DNA from 2 places in the Sporolactobacillus sp. BBK16-2 genome. Region 1 is predicted to be linked to the other one. Evidence: riboswitches for the same ligand, from Rfam matches in the RefSeq annotation. Region 1 holds a riboswitch; the other holds the start of a gene.
The links. Region 1 has a riboswitch for S-adenosylmethionine ahead of metK (methionine adenosyltransferase). Riboswitches for the same ligand answer to the same signal wherever they lie in the genome.
Positions count from the first base shown of each region.

Region 2: another riboswitch for S-adenosylmethionine. It lies ahead of AC6F33_RS14055 (copper resistance CopC/CopD family protein); the one in region 1 lies ahead of metK (methionine adenosyltransferase).

Region 1 is NZ_CM187611.1:2,423,175-2,431,363, forward strand. It holds gene tbcS (tetraprenyl-beta-curcumene synthase) at 1-677, opposite strand, end outside; gene metK (methionine adenosyltransferase) at 844-2,064, opposite strand; SAM riboswitch class I at 2,194-2,312, opposite strand; gene pckA (phosphoenolpyruvate carboxykinase (ATP)) at 2,567-4,150, shown strand; gene ytkD (RNA deprotection pyrophosphohydrolase) at 4,203-4,706, opposite strand; gene fbpA (Fur-regulated basic protein FbpA) at 4,794-4,970, opposite strand; gene tagH (teichoic acids export ABC transporter ATP-binding subunit TagH) at 5,385-6,179, opposite strand; gene AC6F33_RS12100 (ABC transporter permease) at 6,194-7,030, opposite strand; gene AC6F33_RS12105 (hypothetical protein) at 7,254-7,457, shown strand; gene AC6F33_RS12110 (spore germination protein) at 7,479-8,189, shown strand, end outside.
Region 2 is NZ_CM187611.1:2,835,153-2,843,341, forward strand. It holds gene AC6F33_RS14040 (ABC transporter permease) at 1-775, shown strand, start outside; gene AC6F33_RS14045 (ABC transporter ATP-binding protein) at 769-1,533, shown strand; gene AC6F33_RS14050 (YcnI family copper-binding membrane protein) at 1,821-2,456, opposite strand; gene AC6F33_RS14055 (copper resistance CopC/CopD family protein) at 2,479-4,230, opposite strand; SAM riboswitch class I at 4,378-4,489, opposite strand; gene AC6F33_RS14060 (FbpB family small basic protein) at 4,541-4,699, opposite strand; gene AC6F33_RS14065 (MMPL family transporter) at 6,190-8,189, opposite strand, start outside.

The DNA.
Region 1 (8,189 bases):
TCACTCCCGCGTGATGCTGCATAGGAAACGATGCAGAAGATGCCCAGTGTTGATCCGGAGCACGCGGCGAATTCATACCAGCTCATCTCAGGGAGATGGGCTTTATTTTTTTGAAACCATTCGACGAGCCGAGGGACACGCTGATCTTTTTTCACGTGTTTATGCACTTGAAGATCACAATAAAAACCGGCTAACTCATGGAGCGCAGGCTGAATAAGTTTCAGCGCCGATAATTGGCCAAGTACATTTTGGCATTCAGACACAAGTCCTTGAAGATACCCTCCATCATCGCAGCTGCCGCGGTGTTTATAATAGTCCTCTGGCTCGGCACCCGGAGTCAATGCGTTCAGCATTGAGTGATGCAAACAACGAAAGTCAACCGGATCAAGCGAAATACTTCGATCACATAAGTTGTCCAAATAATCGCTGATCGTTTGATAAGCGACAATGAATGAAATGATCTCCTTCATTTGTCCCTCAGCTAGAAGGCTGTAAATGGATCCGCCTTCACAGTGAAATGTTTTCGCTTCAATACTTGCGAGTGCCTGTCTGCGCAATTCTGCATCGGGAATTTCTTCAGCTCGCTTCTTCCATTTTGCAAGATCGCGATGTACTTCGGGAAGCACTTTTCTATATATTTGTGCCATTAATTTAATCGGTCTGGACGGTACAGTCATCGTTTTGCCTCCCTGTAGAGACGCTCTTCTACTTGATTTCGTTCGGGCAATCTCCTTACTTACCATCTATTATAGCAAACGATCATTCTGCTTATGCGATCTTGTCTATAAAAAAAACGCTTTTCACAGCCGGTAGGCGTAAAAAACGTTTTTTGGGTATACATGCTCAATGAGTCTGGAAATCTGAAAGAATCTGCTTTTTCAGCAAATCTGCTTTGTCCGTCTTCTCCCAAGGAAGTTCGACATCTGTACGTCCAAAATGTCCGTACGCCGCCGTCTGGCGATAAATCGGCCTGCGCAAGTCAAGCATTTTAATGATGCCTGCCGGGCGGAGATCAAAGTTACGGCGAATCAGCTGAACGAGCTGTTCTTCAGTTGCCTGCCCTGTACCGAACGTATCAACCGAAATAGATACCGGCTCTGCAACACCGATGGCATAGGCAAACTGCACTTCGCACTTTTCTGCGAGACCTGCCGCGACAATATTCTTCGCCACATATCTTGCCGCGTAAGAAGCGGAGCGGTCGACCTTCGTTGCGTCTTTTCCTGAGAAAGCGCCGCCTCCATGCCGTGCGTATCCGCCGTACGTGTCAACAATAATTTTTCGTCCGGTCAAGCCGGCATCCCCTTGAGGCCCGCCGATGACAAAGCGTCCGGTCGGATTGATAAAGAATTTCGTCTTCTCGTCAATCAATTTCTCCGGAACAGTCGGATCAATGACAAACTCATGAATGTCCTTCTTGATTTGCGCTTCAGTCGCTTCTGGATCGTGCTGTGCCGAAATCACAATCGTATCGATACGCTCCGGATGGCCCTCTTCATCGTATTCAACCGTGACCTGGGTCTTTCCATCCGGGCGAAGATAGCCGATCGTTTTGTCTTTCCGGACATCAGCCAGTCTCTTCGCTAATTTATGAGCAAGTGATACGGGAAGAGGCATCAGTTCTGGTGTTTCATTGACAGCAAATCCAAACATCAGTCCTTGATCCCCGGCACCAATCGCTTCAATTTCATCTTCCGACATCGTTCCCTCACGCGCTTCAAGCGCCTTATCGACGCCTTGAGCAATATCAGCCGACTGTTCCTCGATTGAAGTCATGACCGCACAGTTCGATGCGTCAAAACCATATTTCGCGTTGTCATAGCCGATCTCTTTAATCGTCTGACGAACGACTTTCGGAATATCCACGTAGGTGGAAGTGGATATTTCACCAGTCACAAGGACAAGTCCGGTATTAACGACTGTTTCGCATGCGACCCTGGCGTTAGGATCCCCCTTCAGCAGTTCATCAAGAATCGCGTCTGAAATCTGGTCACAAATTTTATCCGGATGACCCTCAGTTACCGATTCAGAAGTGAATAATCTTCTTGAATACTTCTTCGTCATTTTCCTTCACCCTGCCTTTCAAACATTATATACAAAATGGTGTCAACGGTACCCGATCCCTCTGCTTTTGTTTTCAAGGCATGAAAAAAGCCCGCTCCAATTATGGATAGGCCGATTCTTATCGCGCGCCTCTTATTATCAGGGGAAAGAGATCATTCTCTCTTTTCTCTGCAGGTTAGCACCGTACCGTTATTCGGCCGGTTGCCGGGCTTCATCGGGCCTGTCCCTCTGCCTACTCGGAATAAGAGCAGCCGTGTATAATCCCCATCTTAACGCAGGGAATTAAAATTGTCAATGAAAGTTCCTTTGTTTTCAAGCGTGTAAATCAATTCATTTAAAGATACTCAAAACGAAACAAAATCATATGGAAATTTCGAATTATTATCTCTTTATGATTGCGGAATATCTGAACCATCTTTACAATATTAGTAGGTAACAATATTTACAATGTGTTATACAATAAAGAATGAGTGATCAATTTCACAAAGAAAGGGATGTTCTCATGAATCGTGCTTTTTTGGAAACCCCAATCTCTGAATTGCTCAGTACCGGAACTCCATTCATTAATTTATCTGTTCCTGAACTTATTGAACATGCATTGAGAAAAAATGAAGGCATTTTAGTAAATAACGGAGCACTAGCCGTAACGACCGGGAAATATACGGGACGGTCTCCAAAAGACAGATTTATTGTCAAAGATCATGTTACACGTGACACGGTTGACTGGGATAGAAGTCAGCACATAAATGAAAACGCTTTTTTAAATCTTTACGAAAAGCTTGCTACCTATTTAAGTAAACAGCAAGAGAAATATGTGTTTCGAGGTTTTGCCGGGGCTGACCCAAATTACCGTCTGGCGATTCAAGTTATTAATGAGTATGCTTGGCAAAATCTCTTCTGCCGCCAATTGTTTATTGAACCCTCTGATTTGGAGCTTGGACATCATCAAGCAGAATTCACTGTTTTATCTGCACCCGGTTTTAAAGCAAATCCATTGACTGATGGTACGCGTTCCGAAGCATTTATTATTATTTCCATGAAATACCGTATTGTATTAATCGGGGGCACCGAATATGGCGGAGAAATCAAGAAATCCGTATTTACTGTAATGAATTATTTATTGCCGCAAAAAGGAGTGATGCCGATGCATTGCTCTGCAAATCAAGACGAAAACGGCAACACAACTCTTTTTTTCGGTTTGTCCGGCACCGGAAAGACAACGCTCTCCAATGTGCCTGACCGACAGTTGATTGGGGACGATGAACACGGCTGGTCAAGTAACGGTGTGTTTAACTTTGAAGGAGGATGCTATGCAAAAACGATTCGGCTGACTCAAGAGAATGAACCGCAAATTTATGACAGCATCCAATTCGGTACAGTACTTGAAAACGTCGTCATTTCTCAGGATCAGCGCAAACCCGATTATTTCAGTACCGCACTTACGGAAAACACGCGTGCTGCCTATTCACTGCAAAAGGTTGCAAATGCAGTTCTTCCAAGCGTCGGAGGGCATCCAAACGCGATTATTTTTCTGACAGCCGATGCATCCGGCGTTCTCCCGCCAATTAGTATACTGTCACCGGATCAGGCAATGTATCAGTTCCTCTCAGGTTACACGAGTAAATTGGCCGGCACCGAGCGCGGAATTGTAACTCCTGAACCAACTTTTTCCACATGCTTCGGGGCCCCGTTTATGCCGCTTCCGGCAGTCACCTATGCTGAACTTTTGGGAAAATTTATAAAACAAAACAATGTAAGCGCTTATCTGATTAACACCGGATGGACTGGGGGACCCTACGAGCTCGGTAAACGAATGAAGCTCAGTTATACAAGGCAAATGGTTTATGCAGCTTTAAATGAACGTCTTGACAAGAAAAATATAGTCACGGATCCGATTTTCGGATTGCATATTCCGCAAACATGTCCTGGTGTACCTGATCAGGTGCTTATGCCATGGAAAACATGGACTAATCCAGCTGCGTATGAGCATGCTGCAATACAGCTGGCTCAAAAATTCCAAACGAACTTCCAGCAATTCCGTCAAGCACCTGAGAACATCCGCAACGCTGGGCCTAATGTCCACTAAAAACAGCTGGCTCCCTCCAATTTTGGAGGGAGCCTTTTTTAGTGCCAAAGTCTTAAATGTGTACTTCGGACACGAGCGTCCATTGCTTCTGCCTGATTGCCTTCATCGACAGCTCAAGCACTTGGTCTTTCATCAAAAAACTATACTGTCTCCGATTCTTAATTGAGTGAGGCAGATTGCTGATCAGTCTCGGTCCGTCTGTCTCTAAATAATCCTTTTTCAGGGTTATTTGATCAATTTCCGCAAAGTAGATATTCTTAACTATTGGTTCGTCTCGCCCATCTACTTGGTATTGTCCAATAAAATAGAGATTCGCTACATGCGCGCCGGTTTCTTCAAAGATCTCTCTTTTCGCCGCTTCCTCCGGGCGTTCTCCAGACTCTACTTTGCCTCCGGGAAATTCAAGTCCCCTCCTTGAATGCATGGTAAGCAGCCATTGACAGTGAAATTTACAAATAACCCAAACATGTCTTGGATCGGCCGAAAAGGGAGTTGATGAAAGAGCTAGGGTTACTTTATTTCCATAAAAATCCGGAAAACTAGGATATTGATTCATTCGGTCATTACCTCCGCACCTGCGTTCTGCGAGCTTCAAACCTATTTTAACAAATAATGGTTCACATTCCCCACAAGATTTTTATTTTTAACCAATTTCTTCTTCGCATCTTTTTTTATAATTTTTCCATTCGTTTTCCAGATCGGACAGTGTCCATTCATTTAATTGATCGGACTCTTTTGTCACGAAATTTTTTCTTAACTCGCGAATCAAGTATTGCTTTCGGTTTTCAACAGCCCTTCTCAACAAATTGATACGATTCATGAATGAACGAAATCACAATTAAGCAAGCGTTTACATTTTGTTTGTTCAATCATGATTTCTGCCCCCTTTCCACGTGAACACGTCTTATTTCAGACGAATGATTTGTTTGATTTAATCCATAGCCCATTCATCATGCCCAGCACTGATATTTTTAAACACTATTATACAATAAAAGCGCTTACAATATATCTTTACGTATCTAAAAAAATTTAATCGAGTACTTGCAATCATTTTTTCAAAAAAATGTTTAGCAACAGAAAAATATGGCAATAGTATGAATAACCCTAACCCCAATTCACTTTTAGTTAAATCCGCATCGATTTGCGGATTTTTTTTGCTTGAAACGATAAAAATCTGTATTAAAAGAAGCTGCTCTTTGTCGTTGTATCGGCAAAGCACAGCTTCCTTTCCTACTCACGCATTCACTATTCGGCTTTTTCGCACATTTTCTTGAAAAGCTTTCTTTTCTTTCTTAGTCATCTTTTTGTACTTCTTAATAAATGCCTCATATTCAGGCATTACTTCTGACATCAGACCATATTGTTCCACATGTCCGTATTGAACCCAGAGCGCCTTTTCACAAAATTTCTTCATCTGGCTGATTGAGTGGCTGATGAAGAAAATGGTTTTTCCTTTTTCTTTAAATTCGTTCATTTTATCCAGGCATTTGTCCGCGAATGTCTGATCTCCGACAGATAATGCTTCGTCAATAACAAGAATATCCGGGTCGATATGAATGGAAATCGCAAATCCGAGGCGTGAACGCATTCCGCTCGAATAGGTCTTCACCGGCTGATCTATAAAATCGCCGATATCAGCAAATTCAATAATCTGCGGCGTCAACTCCACAATCTGCTTTTTATCAAAACCAAGCATCAGACATTTTAATTCAATATTTTCCCGGCCGGTCAGCTCTTTCTTCAAGCCCGACTGGATCGCGATCAGTGCCGCTTCACCATGAATTTCTACCGATCCAGATGTGGGAGGAATAATTCCGGCAATAATATTAGACAGCGTTGATTTTCCCGATCCGTTCACACCGATGATTCCGATAACGTCGCCTTTATTCGCTTCAAAGCTGATATCGTGAAGCGCATAAAACGATTTTCCGTAACCTTTAGGAGAAATCAAATCTAAAATTTTTTCGGAATTTTTCGCGTACATTTTATATTTTTTCGATACATTTTTTACAATGACTGATTTTTCCATGAATGGAGATCTCCTTACAAATAATCTACGAAATGATCTCTGAACTTCAGATGCACAAATGAACCGAAAATAAGGGCAACAAGAACAAAACCCCAAAAATACGCCGTATAACCGATGTGATCAATCCCGTACCAAGAAGCGCCTAGCAGTGTAGAACGGTAGCCTTGTACAAGATAATACATCGGATTCAGCAATAAGATTTTTTGGAAAAAGTCAGGCAGACCCGCATCTGCAAGACGCGCAGGCTCCCATAGGAAAGGAGTCAGATAAAACATCATACGCATGAGCGAAATCAAGACCTGATGCACATCGCGAACGATCGTTGAAAATGTAGAAGTGATCAGCGATACCGAAAACAAAAAAGCCAGCGCAGCAAACATAAAATAAGGAAGCTGGATCATATAAATACTGATTTTAAACTGTGTAAATTGCAGAATCACAATAACAATTCCAGTGATCATTAAATGCTGATAAAATTTTTCAAGAATCACGTAGCTTGGAATCGCACTCATTGGAAAATTCATTTTAGCGATAAAGCGAATCCGTGAATAAATCGATTTCGACCCTTGGATAATGGCTGGTTGGATCAAAAACCAAACAATAATTCCTGAAATCAACCAGATAATATAAGGAGCTGGGACCCCATTGTCAACGGGAATATCATTGCTTCTGCCCAATATTTTGCCAAAAACCAGCCAATAAATAAAGATCTGAATCAACGGATTAATAACGACCCATGCCATGCCTAAATAATTATTCGTATTCTCACTTTTCAACTCATAAAGGGACAATCTTCTGATTAAATATAAGCTTTTACATTGCTCCCGAATAACCTTCCATGCCGATTTCATATCAATTTCCTTCCAATAATCATCAAGATACAGTACTCCAATCCATACTTTAACACAGCTTATTTAAAAAAGAAAATGAATCCTTTGGACTTTCCGGGTATGAATGAATCTCTCCAAACTCATCATTTATAAATTTTGATAGTGAAATTCTTTTTAGGAATAAGAAGTGCTGTCTTGGAGAACATACTCAATAATACGAATCACCTATCCAAAGGAGTCTGCTATGAGTACACTTCTTTATCTCAGCTATTTTGTTCTGCTCGTTATTTTTTTTATTTTTGTTACACTCCGCATCACGATCGGAGCAAATATTTGCATGTATATGATGATCTTATATCCGGGTACCATGCCCTTTGTCATCATTTACATAGAACAGAGTAAAGCAGAAAAGAAAAAAGCGAAAAAGATGGAAAAGGATGCAAATTAAGACTGGATTGGGTTGAGAAGCTTGTTCTGGAAAAGAAAAAATAATGATCCCGCACAAACAAAAAAAACATTATCTGATTTTATGACGCAGATGCAAACCAATCCGGATTTCCGGCATTTTCATCATGAAGGAACGTTCTTTTCCTGCTGGGTCTCATTTATCGTCACATTGGTTGATCTTGAATATGTTCATCGTGATTTACTGCCCGCACTCTATTCGGATCGCGTTCACAGCATGAACGATATTGCTACTGTTATTCCCGCCGATAAGCTAATCAGAACTAAAGATCTATCTGAAATACAAGCGGGAATTCTCGACGGCTCATTAGTCATTCAAGAATCGGCGCATTCATCGGAGTGCCTGCTTATTCCCTGTATGAAAAAGCAGGCACGTCCGGTTGAACAATCGGAAACCGAAACAAGTATTCTCGGTCCTCACGACTCTTTCGTTGAGTCATTGGATACCAATATTAATCTTATACGTTCTCGGATCCCAATTCCGCAATTCAAGATTGATGAACTGCGTGTTGGAAAAATATCTAGGACAAGGGTTTCTGTCCTTTACATTGAAGGACTTGCCAATAAAGCAAATATAAATACAATTATTCAGCGGATTTCTGATCTTGAAGTCATTAGTCTGATCAGTTCGAACATGCTTGCGTTGATGATCGCTGATAACAATCATTCGATCTTTCCGCAATTTATTGATACAGAGCGTCCGGATCGAGTGAGC
Region 2 (8,189 bases), 410 kb from region 1:
TTTCGGCGGGCTTGAGAAGTTCGTTTTTAAAAGCTACTTTATTGGTGCGGCATTTCTCGCACTCGGTTTATATAATTTAGTCACGCTGAAATTCGCGTTGATTAAACCCATTTTCTTTCCCGCTCCTGAAACGATTATCAATGTTCTGATTGTCGATGCCGGGTTCTTACTAAAATGCCTGCTTCATTCAGCTTTATTGCTTGCGTACGGATTAGGTATTGGCATCATCACCGGACTTGCTACCGGTATATTAATTGGCTGGTACTCATCGTGGAATTATTGGCTGGAACCACTCGTAAAATCAATAGGGCCGATACCATCCACTGCGTTTATACCGATTGCTCTGTCGGCTTTTGCGACCAGCTTTCAAGCAGCCGTCTTCTTGATTGCTTTAGCTTCATGGTTCCCGATCACTGTATTAACGCAATCCGGTATTGTAAACGTCAAAAAAACATTTTTTGAAGTCGCTGATACACTGGGCGCGACCGATTTCCAAAAGATTTTTCGTGTGGCGGTGCCCGGAGCCTTGCCAAACATCTTCGTAGGGATCTTCAACGGAACATGCGGTGCTTTCCTTACCTTGATGTCCGCTGAGATGATCGGGGTGCGCTATGGAATCGGTTGGTATATAAACTGGCAGCGCGAAATTATGTCCTACGCCAATGTCTACGCCGGTTTGGTTGTTATTGCAGTCAGCTTCTCATTGATGATTGCAGTTCTCTTTAAAATACGCGACTATGTTTTAAGATGGCAAAAGGGGATTATTAAATGGTAGCTACAGGACAAATCACATTCAACAATCTTCGAAAAGTCTTCCCGCCGCGTACAGAGACCGGTTCGCCGGTTGAAGCGTTGCACCATGTTAATGCAGAGGTTGAGCCGGGCGAATTTATCGCACTAATCGGGCCTTCCGGTTGCGGTAAGTCAACACTGTTACGGTTATTAGCCGGTCTGGACCACCCTTCTCAGGGCAAAATATTGGTTGATGGAAATCTTGTTGAACGGCCGAGCCGTGAACGCGGATTAGTTTTTCAAGATCCAACCTTGTATCCATGGCTGACGATTGAACAAAATGTTGGATTTGGGCCTAAATTAGCCGGTGAATATCGTGAGAAACGTGACACCATTCATGAATTTATTGACTTGGTCGGTTTAAAGGGATTTGAAAAGAATTATCCCTATGAACTCTCCGGCGGTATGCAGCAGCGTGTCGCTTTAGCACGGACGTTGATTAATTATCCTAAGGTCTTGTTATTTGACGAACCGTTTGGCGCGCTCGATGCGTTTACCCGGATAAAAATGCATGATGAGCTTTTGAAAATTCGGGAACGTACAGACATCACGATGGTCATGGTCACGCATGATGTTGAAGAAGCTGTATACTTAGCGGATCGTGTCTTCACAATGACGCCGCGACCAGCCATTCTGAAAAAAATCGTTAATGTAAATTTGCCGCGGCCACGGCGCCGAGACAGCACGGAATTCATCAAGAAAAAGGAAGAGATCCTAGACATTCTCAATTTCACTGCTTAATGCACGAGGCACTGAAACAAATTCGTTTATGTTAAAAATGATTCATTCTCTCGAGTTAACGAAGAGATGAATCATTTTTTTGTGAACAACATCATCAGTAGCGAACGGTCGTTAATCCTTCTGATCACGCATTCACGTTATTTCACGCGATAATGGTACAGACCCATACCAAGACAATAACAATGCCCCTCCACCTGTTTTGAAGGTTGAGGGGCATCTTTATATCAGAAAATGTGTTATGAAGCAGCGTGGCAAACCGCCTTCAGAGCGCCCTATACCTTTTTACGTCATAGTGTCTCCTTTGTATCTTCAGGTACTCCCTTTTTCTTCTGTCGGCCCGCAATCAGAGTGAGTAGGGAAAGAACGATGGCAATTGCTGAAAGAATGATCGCAATAACCGAAACGATTTGATTGCCGCTTTTCCCATTTTGTGTGCCGCTCTCTGTATCCTCGCTTTTAACGACGCTTGTAATCGCATGAGGGGTTTCGGCATTTTCTTTGCCTGTCCATTCAACAACACTGCCATCCTTGTACGTTTGATAAGCATTCCAAGCGAGATCACCGGTTTGTTTTGGGTTCAGTGCGCGAAACTGAAACTGTTGGAACGCTCCAGGCGCAATTCCGCTCCCCTTTGCTGTCCAAATCACCGTTGGCGCCTGTCCGCTCGCATTCTTGATTACTTCAGTCGTCCATCCCGGCACCGGTTGGTAACTGTAGAATTGAACGCTTTTCGGAATGCGCAGTGCCACTTTAGTCGTCGGAATGTTCTTTTCAGTAGGTACAGTTATTGTATACGTTTCGCTCGATCCTGTGATCGACTGAACCGGTTTGACGGTTACATGGGCTGATGCACTGTAGTGAAAAGCGAAAAGGAGTACACCAGAGAAGAACGCAGCAGTGATGGTTTGGATAGACTTTTTCATTTGATCGGTTACTCCTTCTTGTTCATTTAATGGATACAATGAAGTCTTTATCGACTGCCTGGTAATCCTTATCAAGAACATGGACATTGATGAGAAAACGATGCTTCATATCGAATGCGTCTTTGACAACAAATCCCTTGCCAAGTTTCGCTAGCGGCACTTGGACTTGGGTTTCCCCCATATCCATGTCAATGCAGCGGATCTTTAAGGCAACCTGCTGTAAATTGTGCGCTCGTTTCCCTTGATCAAGCACATCTAAGTACAGCGTATTGGGGCCGAGTTTGAGCGGTTCAACGCGAAGTGTCAGTACATAGTTCTTTTCCTTAGCCCGTATCGTTTTTTTCGGATCTTCCAATACAGTCGGCGGATTGGTATTCTTTGTTGGTTTCCCATTGTTGAATTTTGCACTAAATCCCTCAAATGTGCCATCGTCGACCGCCGGTTTCGGGACAGGAGGAGAAACATTGGTCAATACAGCAGCAGCCAGTAAAACCGTCAGCCCGATCAGAAGCTCGCCCAGTACACTTTTCTTGAGAAAATCCCTCTGCTTCTTCACGCGCACGTTCGAATAGAGCGCAAACAGCAGCATGAGCAGCAGAAGAACCGCTTTTATGATGATGATCCAGCCATAAGTTGAGGTATATAATGCTCGAAATGACGTCAAGTGAATCAGCGTGCCGATCAAGCCGGTTAAAAAGATTACCCCAACTAAAAGAAGCGCAACGTTTGAAAAGCGATGCAACGTTTGCCAGTAGATCTTTTTTTGCTGCTCAGGAGAATCATTGTTTTTTACCGATCTGGGCAGGAAAAGCAGAAGGCAAAGTAAAGACCCAATCCAGATTGACGCGGCAGACAGATGCAGAAAGTCCGCAGCCACAGCCCAAACACGCAATTCCTGATCCTCAGTACCAGCGGCATGGCCGACAAATGCTTTGGACAAAGAAAAGACAAACAACAAGCCGATGAGCACCCATAAGAGTCCACGAACCGTTCGCTCGGATTGCGTGCGAAATAACCAGAAAAGAAGGGAGATGCACAGAATTAAACTACTGATTTGTAGGAACCATGGTGTACCGAATGAGGTCGTCAGCAACGTTTCGCCAACAGCTTTACCCGAAAACGCATGCAGCCAGTTCACATCAGCGTTACGTGTCACTTGAAGCGGCAGCGCGAGCAGAACGCCAAGCAGCAGAATCCCTGCGGCACTCCAAAGTGTTCGCCGCAGCGCCTTTTGGTTAAAAATCACTAGATTTCGTTCCGGATTGAAAAATTTCAGGAAGAACAGTATGCCAAAAAAGAAAGACAAACCAAGATAGATCAGCCATTGAATCACGAGTTGGTCCGCACCGGGAAGATCGCTCCGCGTATCACTGGAAGACTGCACATTTGCGGCACTTTCTTTCGGTTGTCCAACGTGAAAACCAATCGTTCCGTGAACGGCATGCCCATCTGCCGATACGACTTTCCAATTCATCCGGTAATAGCCGCTGGAAAGCTGCTTTTTTACACCATTTTCCAATACGCTTCGGTTCTTCTTGTTACGCTGCGCGTGATCTGTATCAACACGGCTGCCCTTTTGATTCAAAACCTCCAAGGTCAGAAAAGACGGTTGGATTTCTTCATTAAATTGAATCGTGACATTCTTAAGATTTCCGTTTACCTGTTGATTCTGAGCAGGGTTCGATTTCACAACAGAAGCGTGTGCCGATGCAAAACTAGCAAACATTAAAGGAAAAAAAATAAGAACGAGAAACGCACTAATTTTTTGTTTCATAGTTAATTAACCATCCGATCTTTCAGAATCATTGTTGTGCGTGGCCCCGCATGAAACAGCTAAAAAATTGCATCACGAAGAGCACAAAAGTCTGATCTAAAAAAAACAAGCCTAACGACGATGCGAAAGGTTTGCTGCGTTGGTTCTTTCTCATCTTCAAACACCATTCAGTGTTTCTGGAATGGACACCGTGCATGCATGCAAACATGTTGGTTGTCGGGGTTCATTGGGCCAGTCCCTCCCCCACTCTGGATAAGAATTCATATTCAATTCTCAACAAACACAGCACCCCGCCAAACTAGTCATCATTTTACCGAGTTTTACTTTGCGGCTTGCTGTTTTCCAATTTTGCCACACGCCTTCGGTCCAGTTTCGCCTCTAATGCTTGCATCACCGATTCTGTACTTAGCATTTCAGATATATTTTGCTGTACCAGCTTATTAAAAGACAAGAAACGCCTGCGCACCATGATCTTCCTCCTCTCATTATTATTCCAAGTATTATTATATGTTTTTGGTGTTTTTCACATTGTAATACAAATAGGAATCCGTATCAATAGTGATTTCTCAATAATGTCAATGTCTGCGAGACTATCCCCCTGACTTGCGATCAACAGAGACACTCCGCAGGCGTCCGAGCGCTTACTTCCGCAAGATGCGGAAGCTCCATTTTAGCCGCTTATCCCCGTTCAGCAAATCAAAGATCGTGAACTACATCGGGATTAAAATTCCGAGCTTCTAGTAACATCTCATACTTGCTTGGAACATCCAAGCAGCGGCTAAGTCTCTTTTACAAGTTAAGAAAGTATAGCGTTTTGCCTTGTCGGTACGACGATAAGGTCATAAGATTTGGTTGGGCGATCAGGTAAGCGTCCAATCCGAGAAATAAACGGAAAAATTCCGCTTAATTGGAAAATGAATGAAAAAATTGCTTAAATAGACGGAGAAATTCCGCTTATCAAATCGAAAAACATGAAAATGGAGGGTTTTTCTGTGTATAAGCGGAAAAATTACCCTTATACACCTGTGAAACAAGCGCCAGGATGCATATAACCGGAAAATCTCCGCTTATTTTATTCCGGCCGCGTTACTTAATTAAGGATCCCAATGATTTATTAGGAAACTTGGCTTCGCCAAGCCCCTGGCGAAGGCGAAGACTTAGTTGCGACGGCCATGGACGGACTAGTGTCCGGTGAGCCGCAGGACGCGGCGCTTTTTCGGACCGCTTACACTCGTTTCCTTTAAATGTTTTCTTATACTTTCCTACCAGTGTGAAACAGAAATGTCTGTTCGCGCACAAGCTTGATGATTCAAAACGGTATTTAGAGCAAATGAACTTTCGTATGTTTTTATATTCTGATTGACGCATTTGCATTGATAGGATTGCTTGAAGGATTTCTTCGACTTAAGTCATGTTTTTGCTTAAAGAAATTTTTGTACTTTCCACCAAATCGCGATTGGTGATCTGAAGACTCATGCTTTCAGCATCTTTAAGCCACGGATAGTCACGTTTTAGTGCTATTAAAAGATTATTTCAGAGCATAAGTAATCAAAAAAGTGGCTTTCGGATTATGTTCATACCGTTCGATCAGTATGTTTAGCATCTGATCCCAAACAAAACGGTTGTAGCCAAAGTTTCATTGGATGAATAGTTTTTGTTTTTTAGTGGGGTAGATTCATACGTTAAGCCCTTTTAAAGTCATCGTTTCACCTCTTTTCACAGCATAATAGCAGCACAAGCGTTCGCGCTTTCACTATGATTGAACCGGTTTCCAAACAAGAAAATGGAGACCCAAGGCGCTGATTCATCTCGGCAATGAATGGCCGAGTTTTCTCAGGCTGGTCTCCTTTATAAACGTTCTTAATCTTGGTACGAAAAAAAGATGTCTCATAGTCGCAGACCTTTGAGACACCTTCATTTTTTTATTTACATTTTAAAAGGATCAATTCGTAAAATTATTTATTCGCTCACTGATGACTCTGCGCTTCTTTTAAACTTCGGCGGAGAATCAAAGAGTGAAATCATCGCCGGGACAAAGATCGGAAGCATTATGAAGCAGAGTACGATCAGACCGGTAATTACAGCCGTTGCCAGCTCAATCAGCAGCACAATTCCTGACGGCATCAGTGTCGCGAAGGTTCCTCCAAGAATCACGAAGGCTGACAAAATTATGGTACCCACTCGTTTTGCGGCTTCGACAATCGCTTCCTTGCCTGACATCAGTGGATATTCCTTATAGCGTGCCAGCAGGAAGATGCTGTAGTCTACACCCAGAGCAACGATCACGATAAAGGCGAAGAATGGGACGAATGAAGAAATCCCCTCCAGACCAATCAGATTGATGAACAGAGCGTTCAAAACAAACATGGCCGCGTAGTATGCTCCCATTAGCGACACCGTGATAAACACCGGGATCCAGAAGGAGCGCATCACAACGATCAGCACGAGCAGCACGCCGATGAGTACAATAATCGTTAAGCGATTCAAATCTTTTGTCAGAACATTGTTTGTGTCATAGGTTGTCGAGCTTGGCCCGGAAACGGCTACCTTTGCATCAGCCAAAGTCGTTCCCTTCACTCCGTTATGCACCGTTGTATTCATGTGCTTGATTGTCGTTAAAGCTTGCTTTGAATACGGATCATTATCGAGAATCACCGTTATTTTGGAAATAGTCCGGTCTTTAGACATGAACGCATCCAATGCCTGCTGATACTGCTTATCTTTCAGTGCTTCATCCGGTATCGAGAAGTTTCGATTTGTATTAAGCTGTGAAAGGAAATCGTTGGTCTTTCCCAAGCCGCCCGATAGTTGATCCAATCCTTTATTCACATCCGCCAGCTTGTCGCTGAATGTATGGAACCCGTTAAGGCCATCTGCCAGCTTCTGCTGACCGGATTTCATTTGCCCCAGTCCGTCCGTTACCTGATCCATATTGGTGGCAATCTTTCCGATGCCTGAGGAGGCACTGTCAAGACCGCTTTTCGTTTTTTCAAGTCCTTCAGCCATTTTGGACAGGCCATCACTCATCTCAGACAGATGACTGTTCGCCGTTTTGAATCCGGTCGTTAGTGTAGTGTAGTTCTTGTTCAAAGCATCGATACCTTCCGGTGTGATCTTGGCCAACGATGCAGACAACTGATCGAAGCTCGCTTTTAGTCGGAGATAATTTTGATCACCGGCAACTCCCGGACTGCTGTCACCGAGCGCCGACGTCAACATTTGCATCTGCGCGAGTGCATTCTTGACGCCGAGCAGCGCCTTTGCAGTATCTTGATAACTGGTGCCCATTTTCGCATAGCCGGACTGCATCTGATCATAGTTATCGGCAAGTGTAGTCACAGCGCCGCTCATTTTTTCAAGATTCGTTTCAATTTGTCCGATCCCGTCACTGATCGTCTGTGATTGACCGGTACCTCCGATTCCATTTTGGATTTGCTTAAGTCCGCTGGTCAAGGCAGTCATGCCGTTCTCAAGCTTGGCTGTTCCATCGACCATCTTATTGACTTGAGAGAAGTCAGCAGAGCCAAGCTTTTTCTGAGCCGTTTTCAGACCGCCGCCGATTTGGTCAACACCCTTCCGCGTCGCGGACAATCCGTCTGTGACCGACTTCGTCTGATCGCCGATGTAAAACCCATTCACTTCTTGCCCCTGAGGTCTTGTTATGGAAGAAACTTGTTTTACACCTTTAATCTTTTCCAGCTGTCCGGTTAGTCGATCGATCGCCGCCAAAGATTCGTTATTATCTAAAGCTTTTTTATTCTCAATGACAACAGTGGCCGGCATTGCATTGCCTTTGCCAAAATGATCTGCCACAATATTCATGGCTTTAGAGGAAGGATAGCTGTTGCCAAGTTCGCCGATCGTATCAAAGTTTAATTTCTCCTGATAGAAAAATACGGCCGGAACAATAAGTACAGCCACCAGGATTACGGAAACAATCGGATGCCTGGTGGCGAGCG